2 regions of the Paenibacillus sp. NPDC056933 genome follow, and region 1 is predicted to be linked to the other one. Evidence: riboswitches for the same ligand, from Rfam matches in the RefSeq annotation. Region 1 holds a riboswitch; the other holds the start of a gene.
What was found. A riboswitch is a leader RNA that binds a small molecule or an ion and turns the genes downstream of it on or off. The one in region 1 is predicted to bind glycine.

Region 1 (7,912 bases):
CGGATATAGCCATGCGATGTGCCACTTCGCTTCCATTGATCTTGACCCCATATCCGCGCCTGCGAACCAGCTTCAATCCCGCCTGGAGAATACGTGGCTCAAGGTCATCCAGATCATTGCTTGCCGTAGACACCGTAACCTTCAGATCTGAGGCCAGTGCAAGCAACTTCACAGGCTCAGCTTCATCCAGCAAAATGCAAAGCATGAAGAGTTTACGCTCTTCGGGCGTAAACTCCACATATTCGTTCAGCTCAAGTTGTTGTCGCAATACAGCCAGATCATCGGAACCGGGATCGATTCGGACCCCGGTTCCCGATTTTTTTTCCAATTTCATGCCAAGGGGCTCAAGCCACTGTTCAATCATCTGCAACTCCCGATGTACGGTACGGGTACTCACTTTGACCGCAACAGCTATTTCGCCAGCAGTTACCTCATGCGGGTGCTCCAGCAGGAACTCCACGATTTCACGCTGTCTCCTTGTAATATTGCTCATCAGGAGTCGGATTTGAGGCGCTCCACCAGTGCCTCATATTCAGGACTCTTCAGGAAGTTATCGATGGAAATATGCTCTGCATTTGGAGCCACCGTTTTGGCCCGGTCTGTCAATGTTTTCTGTGTGATGACGATGTCGGCATCTTGCGGAATTTCACTGATTGCCGTGTTGGTTACAGCGACATCCACACCGGCTGCCTTCATTTTCTTCCGCAGAATCGAAGCTCCCATGGCACTCGAACCCATACCTGCATCACAGGAGAATACAATTTTATTGATATCCGTTTTTACTGCCGAAGAAGCAATATCGGCTGCACGGTCAGCTTCCCGATTGTCTTTATCAACGGTGAGGTTACCCGTTTTGCCCTGGTTTTTCATATCCTTCATACGGTTAGAAGCACTATCCAGATCTTCGTCGTCTTTCTGTTTACCTGTTTTGAGCAGTACGGATGCCACAAGGAAGGAGATAATTGCTGCTACAGCTACCCCTGCCAGCATGCCAAAATATCCACCCTTAGGTGTTAACAACGAGTAGGCAATAATACTTCCCGGTGACGGTGCTGAAACCAAGCCAGCTCCTGTCAGCATGAAGGTCAATGTACCTGCTACACCACCAGCCATCGCAGCCAGAATCAGTATCGGTCTCATCAGAATGTAAGGAAAATAAATCTCGTGAATCCCGCCAAAGAAATGGATAATTACAGCACCTGGAGCGGAAGATTTAGCTGATCCCCGACCAAAGAAGCAGTAGGCCAGCAAAATGCCGAGTCCAGGTCCTGGATTGGATTCAAGCATGAATAAAACGGATTGACCCAGTTCTCTTGCTTGATCTGTACCAATCGGTGTCAAAATCCCATGGTTGATGGCATTGTTCAGGAATAATACTTTTCCTGGCTCAATGATCAGATTGACCAGCGGGAGAAGACCGGCATTCATCAAAGTTTCTACCCCGGCCGATAACACCTTGCTAATCGCTTCAACGAAAGGACCGATGCCTTTAAGGGCCAGAAGGGCCAAAATCCCACCAATAATACCAGCGGAGAAGTTGTTAACCAGCATCTCAAATCCAGATTTGATTTTGCCCTCGACAGCCTTGTCAAATTTCTTAATGACCCAGGCTCCCAATGGTCCTGCAATCATGGCACCAAGAAACATCGGAATGTCACTGCCGACAATCACCCCGATGGTCATAATCGCACCGACTACACCACCACGTTGGCCGTGTACCATGGTACCGCCTGTGTAACCGATCAACAAAGGCAGCAAATATTTGATCATTGGATCAACCAGCAATGCAAAATCTGCGTTAGGGAACCATCCTTTTGGAATGAACAATGCCGTAATCAGACCCCAGGCGATAAATGCACCCATGTTCGGCATAACCATACCGCTCAGGAAACGTCCAAACTTCTGAACGCCGACCCGTATTCCTCCGCTTTTTTCGGATTTTGCGTCCACTGAACTCATATCGAAAACCTCCTCAACATATTAAACCTTCATTCCACTGAATTTTTGACAATGGTGATGATCCAGACGAACAAGGTATAAATCTGAAATAAATCTTCATTTCACAAACATATCGTAAATGAAAACGGTATCTTCTACAACGAAATGAAAACCTACTTCCGTCATGAACGTTGATGACAAGATTTAAATTTGAAGGATTGTCCGATTTATTTAACCTTTTAACTGAAATGACTCTGTCATATTCCCTTTCACGTATCATTCCCACGAAGAACCCCATTTTAATGACGTATAAAATGTAAATATATGCCACATGCATGCTGCGCGAATAACAGAAAAAAGGCGCAGCTGCTCATCCTGTTTCAGATGAAGCAATTGCGCCTAAACTATGGTCAAAATCATCAGTATCACTAACTGCATATATTTCAATGGATTACTCTTTTCACGTTAAACGGGCGTTCGTATCAAGCTCTAGCTTAGCTCTTCACCCTGGAATTCGTAAAATAATGTAAAATAATATTATTCCGTGTGTTTACGATATGCGTCCGCATTCATCAATGTGGACAGTGCTGCTGTCAGATCGCCCTCAACACGGATCTCAATCATCCAGCCTTCCTCATATGGAGAGTTATTAACCAGCTCCGGGGAATCCTGCAATGCGTCATTTACAGCCACAATGGTTCCACTTACAGGAGAAAACAAATCCGAAACGGTTTTGACGGATTCAATCGTTCCAATGCTGTCTTCCGCCTTTACATCCGATTCAAGGTCAGGCAATTCAACAAACACAATGTCACCCAGCTGATGCTGCGCGAATTCGGTAATGCCAATACGTACGGTATCCTCCCCTACGGTCTGCACCCATTCGTGCTCTTCACTGTACAGGAAATCACTTTTCAATTCGCTCATCGATATCCGCCTCGCTTTTCATTAATGAGTGCATGCGCTTCTTTGACCTTAACCTTTTTCCCAGAACATAGCGTATGATATTTCCCAATCAAATGTCAAGATACCTCACAAATTATTTGATTTTCTTTCTTATATGCCTGTAACTCAAATGAACACTCCCTACATATAATGGTGAATATTAGAAAAGTAAGCGCACTCTTTATAAATAGACGAACGTTATAAAATAAATTGAAAATATCATTCGGATTTTTTATTAATTTCTATGATATCGTTCTTGACATCAATAGTCGATTCAGGCTTTAATGAGAGTAGTAAATGTGTTTATTGGTCTATGCAATGCCCGCGGATGAATGTAAAGGGAGAGATTACCCTTGACACCCGAATCAGGGTGTACATGCGGTAACGCCGAAGGAGTAAACCACCGACAAGCGGAGGTGAATCTCTCAGGCAAAAGGACTTTTACGGGACGCAACTCTGGAGAGCATCTATTCGCCCTGTATGGGCGTTACGATCACCCAAGGGGAAACCTGCTGCATCATGCGGCGGGGTAACTCTCAGGTACCAAGGACAGAGCCTAAGAATACAGCGTGCTTCTGGCATGCCGATTCTTTGGCCTGTCCTTTTCCTTTTTCCCAAAAAAAACGAAAACAGGTTATAGAGCGGCGCTGCCTATAGCGTCTTTACCTTACTTTTATAATAAAAGTTGATGCCAGATTCATTGCTCCACGGTTATACACTCGGCCGGTTGACGGCCCATGACGAGGTGATTGGATGTCCGATTTGCTTAGAACCCCACTCTTTCCACTCTATCAGCAATATGAAGGCGTACGATGCATTGATTTTGGCGGCTGGGAGCTCCCGGTACAATTCAGCGGAATTCAGAAAGAACATGAAGCGGTGCGAGAACGTGCCGGACTGTTTGATGTATCCCACATGGGTGAATTCACTGTCCAAGGTGAACACGCGGAAGCTTTTCTACAGCACATGACCACCAATGATGTAACAACACTCGTTCCCGGTCAAGCCCAATACACGTTAATGTGTTATCCGGATGGCGGCGTGGTCGATGATCTGCTGATCTATAAACTGCAAGACCAGCATTATATGCTAGTGGTCAACGCATCCAACATCGATAAGGACTGGGCATGGCTGCAACAGCACATGATGCCAGGCGTAACAATGACCAATGATTCGAATCAGACGGCGCTCCTTGCTCTGCAAGGTCCGCTGGCAGTGGACATTCTCGGAACGGTGACAGATACCGATGTGTCTTCGATAGAGCCCTTCCGTTTTGTGCCGAATGCGGAGGTATGTGGGGTTACATTGCTGTTATCCCGCACCGGATATACCGGTGAAGACGGCTTTGAGCTCTATGTTCCTGCCGAACAGGCCGCTGCCGTCTGGAATGGATTGATGCAGGCGGGAGAAGGTCATGGACTTGTCCCGGCAGGACTGGGTGCCCGGGATACGCTGCGCTTTGAAGCCAAGCTTCCCCTGTATGGGCAGGAATTGTCTGCAACCATCTCGCCGCTGGAGGCTGGTGTGGGCATGTTTGTGAAGCTGAATGCCGGACCTTTTATCGGACATGAAGCCTTATTGCGACAAAAAAATGACGGGCCTGCCCGCAAGCTGGTCGGTATCGAAGTACTGGAACGCGGCATTCCACGCCCCCATTATCCGATTTACGCCGAAGGCGCACAGATTGGTGAAGTGACTACAGGCACCCAATCGCCTACGCTAAAACGCAATCTGGGGCTGGCCTTGATTGACAGCAAATATGCTGCACTGGGTACCCCGCTGGAGATTGAGATCCGAGGCAAGAAATTGAAAGCCGAGGTTGTGAAGACCCCTTTTCATAAACGGACACGTGCACCAAAGACACCTACTCAAGGAGCTGATCAAGCATGAGCAAGCACCGCTACATTCCCATGACCGAGCAGGATCAGAGTGCCATGCTGGCAACCATCGGCGTGGAAACGATGGAGGATCTGTTCCATGACATTCCACAGGAGATTCGCTATCAGGGTGAACTGCCCGTTTCCTCCAAACTGGATGAATATGCACTGACACGTCATATGTCGAAGCAAGCGGGAGCCAATGCCAACTTCGAGACACACGCCAGCTTCCTGGGCGCAGGCATTTACGATCACCACGTTCCCTCTGTCATTAATCATGTCATCTCCCGTTCCGAGTTCTACACTGCCTATACGCCCTATCAACCCGAGATCAGCCAAGGAGAATTGCAGGCGATTTTCGAGTTTCAATCCTACATCTGTGAGTTAACAGGCATGGCTGTAGCCAATGCCAGCATGTACGATGGTGCAACTGCATTTGCGGAAGCAGGCAATCTGGCCGCAGCGGCAACCCGCCGCAAACAGCTGATTGTATCACGTACCGTGCACCCTGAATCCCGTCAGGTATTGCAAGCTTATGCACACGGCCTCAATTTGGAGATTGTTGAGATCGGGTACCAAAATGGTGTAACAGACTGGGATGCCCTGCAAGCTGCCGTGTCCGATGACACCGCAGCCGTTATGATTCAGAGCCCGAACTTCTTCGGCGCCGTGGAAAATGTAAAACAGGCCGCAGACCTGGCGCATGCGCACAAGGGTCTGCTCGTGGTCAGTGCCAACCCGCTGTCACTGGGTCTGCTGGAAGCCCCAGGCAAGCTGGGTGCTGACATCGTCGTTGGCGACGCGCAGCCTCTTGGCATCGCCGCTTCACTCGGCGGTCCAACATGCGGATATTTCGCCGTATCCCAGGCTCATATGCGCCGGATTCCTGGCCGAATTGTAGGCCAGACCACGGACCGCAACGGCAAGCGTGGCTTTGTACTCACGCTGCAAGCACGGGAACAGCATATTCGCCGTGAAAAGGCGACGTCCAACATCTGTTCCAACCAGGCTCTGCTCGCGCTGAGCGCCTCTGTCTATATGTCCATTATGGGTAAACAAGGCATGATCGACGTCGCTGATTTGAATTTGCAAAAGAGCCATTATGCCCTTAACACGCTTACCGCAATTCCAGGGGTTTCTCTTACGTTTACTGTACCTACCTTCAATGAGTTTGTTGTCCAACTGCCTGAAGGAACGAATGTCGATGCCCTGCAACTGAAATTACTCGATGCCGGCTTCATTGGCGGGTATGAACTTGGAAGAGAGTATTCCGAGCTCGCCGGACATATGCTCATTGCCGTTACCGAACGACGCAGCAAGGAAGAGATAGACGAATTCGCACGTGTATTGGAGGGATCGCTGTGACTCAGGAAACGACAACAAAGACAACGACGACGACATCATTACAAGGACAATCGGAAACGGTAGCCTCTTTGTCCACTTCGGGTCAATCTGAAACTATCACAACAGTCACTACTCAGGTTGCCTCTCCAGCACCAGAGCAATCGTTGATTTTTGAACTCAGCAGTCCCGGTCGGGTCGCGTATTCCTTGCCAGAATGTGACGTTCCCCGGCAAGCTGTCGATTCGCTGATTCCCCGGGAAATGCTGCGGTCGGAAGCAGCAGCGTTGCCTGAGGTTTTTGAAGTGGACGTCATTCGTCACTACACTGCCCTCTCCCGTCGCAACTTCGGGGTAGATAACGGATTCTATCCACTCGGCTCTTGTACGATGAAATATAATCCGAAGATTAATGAGGATGTCGCCCGTTATAACGGATTCGCGAAAATCCATCCATATCAGCACGAATCCAGTATTCAGGGTGCACTTGAACTGCTCTACACGTTGCAAAATGACCTTGCAGGCTTGACGGGCATGGATGCTGTTACGCTGCAACCTGCTGCTGGTGCACATGGCGAATGGACTGGGCTCATGATGATCCGTGCCTACCATGAAGGTCGTGGTGAACAGCGTACAAAAGTCATCGTTCCTGACTCTTCTCATGGGACCAACCCGGCAAGTGCAACCGTAGCAGGTTTCGAAACGGTAACGATACCATCCCGCGCAGACGGTCTGGTAGATCTGGACGCACTTCGCGCAGCTGTTGGTTCGGATACCGCAGCGCTGATGCTGACCAACCCGAACACACTCGGACTTTTTGAAAAAGACATTCAGGAGATTGCCTCCATTGTGCACCAGGCTGGCGGTCTGCTGTACTACGATGGAGCCAACTCCAACGCCATTATGGGTATTACCCGTCCTGGAGATATGGGCTTCGACGTAGTGCATCTGAACTTGCATAAAACGATGAGTACTCCACACGGCGGAGGTGGACCTGGGGCCGGCCCGGTTGGCGTGAAGAGCCGCTTGATTCCGTTTTTGCCAAAACCGATGGTCATCAAAACGGATGAAGGTATGTATGCATTCGATCGCGAAGGGGATCAATCCATTGGCAGGGTCAAAGCGTATTACGGCAATTTCGGTATTCTGGTGCGTGCCTATGCCTACATTCGTACCTATGGACCAGAAGGCTTGCGCCGTGTATCGGAATGTGCGGTGCTCAACGCCAACTACATGATGGCACGTCTTGCTCCTTACTACGAGATTCCGTATCCAGGCGTGTGCAAACATGAATTCGTGATGTCTGGCCGGGGATTAAAACAGTATGGTGTACGCACACTGGACGTCGCCAAACGTTTGCTTGATTTTGGATATCACCCGCCAACCGTGTACTTCCCGCTGAACGTTGAGGAGTGCATCATGATCGAGCCGACGGAAACCGAGAGCAAAGAAACACTTGATGGGTTCATCGATACGATGATTCGCATTGCCAAGGAAGCAGAAGAGACCCCTGAACTGGTACTCAATGCCCCTTATGGCACACCGGTTACCCGTCTGGATGAAACTACAGCAGCCCGTAAACCTGTACTGAACTGCGCTTGCAGTTAAAATCTGACTATTACCGAATCGTAATTTCAATACCCGCACTACTCTTGGATGATAGTGCTGAAGATTAGAAATGATAATTCTAACGGAATATATACAGACCATAAAGACAAAATGACAGCTGTGCTCTGCGCGGCTGTCATTTTGTCTTCTCCTATTATTATTCCATCTACAAACATAGAACAAAGCATATGTACCGACCACGCA
Region 2 (7,912 bases), on a different contig from region 1:
CGGCATCTGCGCTTGACCCGGTATCCACGGGCAAGGTTGAGGAGCTGATCTCGGAGCTCAAGAAGGAGCTGCGGATCGTGATCGTTACCCATAACATGCAGCAGGCGGCACGCATCTCGGATTATACGGCCTATTTTTACCTGGGAAATATGATTGAGCACGGGGATACGGAGCATATTTTTACCAACCCGGACAACCGTCTGACGCAGGAATATATTATGGGACGTTTCGGTTAATCGAATTGAATTGGATGGAGTACAGTATAGAGCTATAAATAGAGAAGTAAGCGTAACACCCGGGCGATATAGTTCGGGGGTTATGCTTTTTTGTATGATCCTTCATATGGAATAGTTTCCCATAATAAAAACAATCATACTACGATATTCGTACGTACCACTCTAATTTGATACAAAGAAGGCGATGAATACCCGAACCGTTCTGTCGATCGTAACATAAATAGTACTAACCACAGATATGGCTCATAGAAAATAAAATAATGTATGCGCTTTCGTAATGAAAAGCATTAACACATTCATGTGATGAAAGTTTACAATTTGTTGATTTTTCTGTGTGTAAAATGGAAATAAGCGAATGTTAACAAATAAATCGTTAAGTTTGTTGACACTGATCTTCCGGTCGATTAATCTTAATGAGAAAGTAGTCAAAACTTCAATTATCATTCTGATCCAAGATCAGAATGGTTCCATACAGCGGATGATAGCGAGCGGGAGAGACCTGGGCAGGCTGAGTTATGGCTGGCATTCAGGCACCGAAGGAGCAAGCTGCTGCGCACCCGGCGCAGCAGTTAATCTCTCAGGTAAATGTACCATCGTTGGACGCAACTCTGGAGAGTGCGCGAAATGCGCCACCCAAGGGGTATATGATCAAGCGGCAAGGTGTAACCTGTGAAATACAGGGAAGGCATCTAACGTGCTTCTTATCATGAAACTCTCAGGTATCGAGGACAGAGAGAGGGCTCATAGCCTTCTTCTGTCCTTTTTTGATGTCATCATTCAGTAATAAAGGAACATTATGGGCGTAGGTCTGGATGAAAATGACGATTATAAATGGAGGGTTTGCGATGCGTTTTAAAGACGTTTTTTCAATTATTGGCCCGTCGATGACAGGGCCATCAAGTTCACATACGGCTGGAGCGGCACGATTGGGACGAATTGCCCGTCAGTGGCTGGGATGCACGCCAGAACGGGCCCGGCTTACTCTGTACGGCTCGTTTGCCGATACGTATCAGGGGCACGGCACGGATCTCGCGTTGATCGGTGGTCTGCTTGATTATGTCACCGACGATCCGCGTATCCCGGATGCAGAGCAATATGCTGAGGAAGCGGGCATGGAGGTTGAGTTTTTCACAAGCGGTCTGCCGGCTCCCCATCCGAATACGGTCAAGATTGAATTGTGGCATGGGGAGCGCAAATGTTCTTTAATCGGTGCATCCATTGGTGGTGGCAGTGTATCGGTTCATGCCTTGAATGATTTCCGGGTACAGATCAGCGGAGAGTTTCCGACGCTTGTTCTGCGTCATTCAGACAAAGCCGGGGTTCTCGCTTCGGTAACGTCCACAATCAGCTCGTCAGGTGTGAACATCGGGTATATGCAAGTTGATCGGAAAGCCAGGGATGGTGAAGCCTTGACTGCGATGGAGATGGATGGTGTGCCAAATCCCGAGATGTTGAATCGTCTGCGATCGCTGGACCATGTCCTTGAAATTCGCGTCATCGATTTGAAGAGAGGAGTGGAGCCGGATGCGGTTTAAACATCTACATGAACTGAATACCATTTGTACAGCGGAGTCCAAAACCATTGCCGAACTGATGATCGAAGAGCAGGTTCAGGAAACCAATACTCCGAGAGCCGATGTTGTGCGGCAGATGTCGGATTACTATCAGGTGATGAAGGAAGCTGTGCACAAGGGGCTGACTGAAGATACGACATCACGCAGCGGTCTGACAGGCGGAGACGGCAAAAAAATGGCCGAATATATTCGCCAAGGCGAGACTTGCTCTGGAGATGCTTCTGCATTAGCTATGGCGTATGCCTTATGTGTATCGGAAGTGAATGCCTCCATGGGCCGGATCGTAGCGACACCGACAGCGGGCTCCTGCGGCATTATTCCAGGTGTGTTTATCAGCTCCCAGGAGCGTTTTGGCTGGAGTGACGAGCATTTGGTAAACGGTCTGTTCTGTGCAGGTGCGATTGGATATGTTATTGCCAACAACTCGTTTATTTCCGGGGCTGAAGGCGGCTGTCAGGCGGAAGTAGGTTCAGCAATCGGCATGGCTGCGGGTGCCATGGTTGAACTACGAGGAGGTACACCAGAGCAGGTTGTCCATGCGGTAGGTCTCGCGTTAAAAAATACACTGGGCCTCATCTGTGATCCGGTTGCGGGCCTCGTGGAGATCCCGTGTATCGTCCGTAACGGACTCGGTGCGGTAACCGCGCTGGCTGCGGCCGATATGGCACTGGCCGGGGTGCGCAGCGCCATTCCGTCAGACGAAGTTATAGATGTCATGCTGGAAGTGGGCAGTGCGATGCCAAGCAGGCACCGTGAAACGGCTCAAGGCGGGCTCGCTCAAACGCCAACTGGACGGAAAATGATGGAAAAGCTGGCCAAACCGAAGGCGAAGCGTGCAGAACCTGAGTCTGAGTCTCCTGGTGAAAATGAACCAGAAGCTAAGGCATAATCTCCTTAGCCTGAAATCAATTTTGATGCCTGGAGCCCTTTAATATAAAAAAATAATATGCTTCATCATGATACGTAAAGCCGATACGAATGCTTCCTAGAGAAGAATTGTATCGGCTTTTTTGCTGTTTAAACAGAGAGCAAATAAAATAGAGTTGACGTTTATATATCGAATTGTTATATTGATAATTGTCATATATCGATATGATATATAATAGCGAAGAATGCCATGCCTAAGGAGAGAGATAGGATGAAAAGTATATTTCACACGAGTCTGTTGTTTATGAGAAACGGTGCTACGATTGTTGGTTTGATTACAGCTGTGCTGTTCCAGGTCTTTTTTAACTTCATCTGGCTTAGTGGCTATGATCAGGTTAATGCGCGGATGACTCAGCTTGCAGTAACCATTGTGAATGAAGATGGAAATGAAGCTGAGCCAGTGGCAAAGTCTCTGGCCACGAATCTGGATTTCGAGATCAAACCATCCGGATCAATGGAAGAAGCGAGACAGCTGTTAACGGATCGGGATGTGTACATGATCATTGAGATTCCATCCGGTTTTATGCAGCGGGCGGGAGACCTGTCGAGACCGGTGTCCGTGAAGTATGTGATGAATGAATCCAACGTGGCTACGGTAAAAAGTGTGATGCAGACCGTATCCGCCCAAGTTACAGCGGCATTGAACCGTGAAGTTCAACAAAACAGCATTCACCACATGCTGGATCAATCCGGTATGGCTGCAGAGCAGGCGAATGTACTGGCACAGGGGTTATCTTCCCGTGTAGAGGCAGACGTGGAGCGGGTGAATCCAGTCCAGAATTTTGCCTTTTCTATGGTACCCATGTTGATTGTGACGGCTACGTTTACGGGTGCAATGCTGCTTGGAATGAACCTGCAGAAAGTCTCTGGCGAATTGAGTAGTAAAACAGGGAAATGGGAACGATTCTGGGCTCGGAATATGATCAATCTGGGTGCAGCGTTCATCGTATCGCTGGTTGGAGCGAGTATGATGCATCTTATGGGAGTGTCATCAGTGGATGGATGGTGGATGTTATGGCTGTTTCAATGGCTGATCACCTTAACCTTTTTGTTTGTAGCACAATTGAGCCTGTTGTTGCTTGGAAATGCAGGTGCCTGGTTGAACAGTGCGTTGCTGCCTTTGCTGATGCTGACCTCCGGCTCGACAATACCACGAGATGTATTGCCTGACTTCTATCAACAAATAGGTCACTATTTGCCTGCCACCTACGCGGTGGAGGGTATGATGAATCTGGTGCTTGGAGGTAATGGAATTCACAGGGATGTTCTACTTCTCACAGTGATTGGAACGTCAACACTGGTTCTGGGTGTTCTGTACACGTGGATCCGGCGATCTGTCCCGGCTCGTTCTGACATGTCTTTGGAATCGAAGCCTGCTGAGACCCCTGCTGTAATGGCTGGAAACCTGCCTTCACCAGATCATGGATAACAAATACGCTCCTATATGCCGAAACAACCGTTAGTGAAACGTCTGATGATGTTGAATGAAATAGGGAGGATGTGATACGTTAAGGGGAATTGAAAGGAGCGGTACACCGATGAACACGCAGCATGTCATCCTCGGAATACTGCACAATCAGCCATGTTCCGGATATGAGATCAAGCAGTACTTTGAACAATACTTTTCATTTTTCTTCGATGCCAGCTTTGGCACCATCTATCCCACGCTTGCCAAAATGGAAAAGTTGGGATTGCTGACCAAGGAATCGGTTAGACAAGAAGGGAAGCCTGACAAAAACGTGTATACACTAACGCCGAAGGGGGCAGCGGAGTTTAACACCTATTTGATGAGTCCCTTGGAAGCGGAGGTGTTCCGATCCGACTTTCTCATGCGTTTGTATTTCGGAGAGTTGGCGGATGAAGATACCGTATCAGGGTGGATTCGGTCGGAACTAAAGCGTAAAGAATTGTTGTATGCCGAGCTTCAGCGCCAGATGGAGCAATTTGGTGAACAGATCTCACCTTCACAGCGCTTATGTATGCAAGTGGGGCTCGTCCAATATGAGGCTACCATCCAATTGCTCAGGGAGCAGGTAAACGCGTCAGAATGAGTTTCGCAACAAAAATCCTGACGTTAAACTGTGACTGTTCCAATGATCGATCCTTAACGCCAAATAAGCGCTCAACAGATCCGTTACAGGTCTATGAGCGCTTATTTATCGTATTACACGGGATTCGAACTTAGCACAGCGTATCCATATGCGGGCAGCTCGACCGCCAGAATACCCTCCTCCTTGGCTGTACGATAATTCTCTCCAAATAATTCCTTCCATTCCCTGTTACCCGCTTCCAGCTCGACGATAGCCGTTTCTTCCGAGCGATTGAACAAGATCAGAATGCGTTCCTCGTCACTTTGCCGTTCCAGGACCAGCTGGCTTCCTTCGGCACGGGCCTGCAGGAATCGAACGCGGCCTTCTGCGCGCAAGGCAGGATGAGCATGGCGAAGTGCAATGAGCTGCTGATAAAAGGTGAACAACTCGCGGTCCTGCTTCGCTTCGTCCCACTCCATGCATTTCCGGCATCCCGGATCAGCGCCGCCATCCAGCCCAATCTCGTCCCCGTAATAGATGCAAGGTGTGCCCAAGTAGGTGAACTGGAACAGAGCCGCCAACTTCATTTTGCGCTGGTCACCTTCACATAGCGTCAGCAGCCTTGGAGTATCATGGCTGTCCAGCAGGTTGAAGGCCACTTCACTGGCCTGCAGCGGATAACGTGACAATTGTCGGCCGATGGAGTCCGCGAATGTCTCGGCATTCATTTTATTTTTCACAAAGAAACCATTCACGGCATCGGTAAACGGATAGTTCATGGAGGCATCGAACTGGTCACCTTGCAGCCAGGCTGAGGATTCATTCCATATCTCCCCGAGAATGTACGCATCCGGATTTGCAGCTTTCACCACTCGGCGGAAGTCACGCCAGAATGCATCATCCACTTCATCCGCGACATCCAGTCGCCAGCCGTCCATACCCACTTCCTTAATCCAATACTCCGCAACCTTGAGCAGATAGTCCTTCACCTCGGAATTTTCCGTGTTCAGCTTCGGCATGTGAGGCTCAAATCCAAAGGTCTCATAGGTAGGGATGCCATCCTTCACATCCAGCGGAAATTCATGCACATGGAACCAATCCTTGTACTTGGACTTCTCCCCGTTCTCCTGCACGTCCACAAATGGTGCGAACGTTTTCCCGGAATGATTGAACACCGCGTCCAGGAGCACCCGGATGCCACGTTCATGACACAGCTTGACCAGTCGTTTGACCGTGTCTGCATCTCCGAAATGCTGATCTACTCGCAGATAGTCCTCGGTATCATACTTATGGTTGGTGGTTGCCGCGAAGATGGGGGTAAAATAGATAGCGTTAATGCCCAGCTCGCTGAGATAGTCCAGATGATCCATCACGCCCTGGAGGTCACCGCCGAAGAAATTAAACGGTGTAGGTTCGCCGCCCCAAGGTTCGACATTCTCCGGATTAAGGTCAGGGTTGCCATTGGCAAACCGCTCGGGGAAGATCTGATAGAAAACAGCATCCTTCACCCAAGCAGGTGGTGTAAAAACAGCACCCGGATGAATATACGGGAACTGAAACATTTGCCCGGGATCGTCGGGTTCATGTTCCTGGAAATCCGTTTCGGACATCCAGATCTGCTCGTCTCCGCTTTTTAGCAAAAAAGAGTACTTCAGGCGATGGTAAGGAGGCTTTACTTCACCCTCGTAATAATCGAACATGGAGTCAGATGCGAATTTGGCTAAAGGAATCAGTTCTTTGGTATTGTCCCATGCGTACTTGTCACCCGTCATGGCGTATACTTCGGTGAGATCATTCTTTTTGGCGCGCAGACGCAGACGAACGGTATCCTTGTCGTAGGCGTAAGCCCAGTTTCGCTTGGGTTGATGATAGATGGCTTCCAGCAGCATGTTAAAATTCCTCCCGTCTATACCCTATGTATGTACTTCATGGACCTTATGACATGATATTTCTGAATCTGGAGATTAAGGTATAATACAAATAAAAGTAACGGAGACCCCGTTGTACGGTGCATCGCTTTGTTCATACATACAGCTTACTCCATTATGTTTAGATATATAATTAACCCAAAGGGTGCAGAAAGGAAACGAATTTACGCATGAAAACAAAATTGTTATACATTGAAGACGATACGGAGATTGCGACATGGGTCAGAGCTGACCTGGAGGAACGTGGTTATGAGGTCATATGGCTCGGAAGTGGAGAGGGCGCGGGTGAAGCTGCCGGAGGCTGTTCGCTGATTATTCTGGATGTCATGCTGCCGGGGCTGGATGGATTTACAGTCGGGCAGCGGCTCAAAAAGGAACATCCTTCTGTGCCCATCGTCATGCTCTCGGCCAGAACGTCCATTGACGACAAGCTGCATGGGCTCGATTTTGCCGATGATTATGTAACCAAGCCGTTTCATCCTGATGAACTCGCTGCGCGAATTGAAGTGCAACTGCGGAAGGCGGGAACGGCTGTCTCGTCCGAAACGGTCGTAAAGCTGGATCATCTGTCCATCTATGAGAAGGACCATCGGATCGTCAATGAGGAAACCGGGGAAGAGATTATTTTATCGGGCAAACAATTTCATATCTTCGCCTATCTGCTCAGGCATATGGGCATGATTCGTACAAAAGAACAGATCTACGAGGCTGTTTGGAATGAGCCTTATCTCGACGGGGACAAGACACTAATGGTACATATTCGACATTTGCGCGAGAAGCTGGAGCTTGATCCGGCGAACCCTGCCATCATTCAAACGATCCGCGGTGTAGGGTACCGCGTGAAGAAGCCATGAGGTGGAGATCCGGAGAACGAGAGAGGATGAAGGGAGAAGGGCGCAAGGATCGAATTCCGGCAGGGAAACGTAAGCTGCGCTTTGGAAAGTCCCTGATGTCCCGTTATATGCTTCTGATCCTGGCGGCGGTTTTATTTGTTCCGGTTGTTCTTCCGCTCACCTCCATCATTTACGTTGTAGTGGTGAATAATACTAATATAGAGAATACAGCCCCCTATGGAGACTCTACGAAAATCAGCAACTTGTGGTCCAGGGAATCCAAGGAACTACATGGGGCTACACCGGGAGAGATTCATAAACGATTGGAACAGTTACACGGTAAATATCCAAAATCATCGATGTATTATGTGAACAAGAAGGGCG

Region 2: linked by a shared signal. The riboswitch ahead of sdaAB (L-serine ammonia-lyase, iron-sulfur-dependent subunit beta) and the one ahead of gcvT (glycine cleavage system aminomethyltransferase GcvT) in region 1 are both predicted to bind glycine.

Annotation. Positions count from the first base shown of each region.
Region 1 covers NZ_JBHUQN010000001.1:3,030,118-3,038,029, reverse strand. The annotation lists gene ACFTRD_RS13470 (BglG family transcription antiterminator) at 1-493, opposite strand, end outside; gene ACFTRD_RS13465 (PTS mannitol transporter subunit IIBC) at 493-1,959, opposite strand; gene gcvH (glycine cleavage system protein GcvH) at 2,476-2,865, opposite strand; glycine riboswitch at 3,212-3,334, shown strand; glycine riboswitch at 3,338-3,438, shown strand; gene gcvT (glycine cleavage system aminomethyltransferase GcvT) at 3,637-4,773, shown strand; gene gcvPA (aminomethyl-transferring glycine dehydrogenase subunit GcvPA) at 4,770-6,125, shown strand; gene gcvPB (aminomethyl-transferring glycine dehydrogenase subunit GcvPB) at 6,221-7,708, shown strand.
Region 2 covers NZ_JBHUQN010000004.1:170,596-178,507, forward strand. The annotation lists gene pstB (phosphate ABC transporter ATP-binding protein PstB) at 1-236, shown strand, start outside; glycine riboswitch at 716-838, shown strand; glycine riboswitch at 843-970, shown strand; gene sdaAB (L-serine ammonia-lyase, iron-sulfur-dependent subunit beta) at 1,082-1,771, shown strand; gene sdaAA (L-serine ammonia-lyase, iron-sulfur-dependent, subunit alpha) at 1,761-2,699, shown strand; gene ACFTRD_RS24905 (YhgE/Pip domain-containing protein) at 2,949-4,166, shown strand; gene ACFTRD_RS24910 (helix-turn-helix transcriptional regulator) at 4,276-4,788, shown strand; gene ACFTRD_RS24915 (alpha-glycosidase) at 4,902-6,656, opposite strand; gene ACFTRD_RS24920 (response regulator transcription factor) at 6,866-7,549, shown strand; gene ACFTRD_RS24925 (HAMP domain-containing sensor histidine kinase) at 7,576-7,912, shown strand, end outside.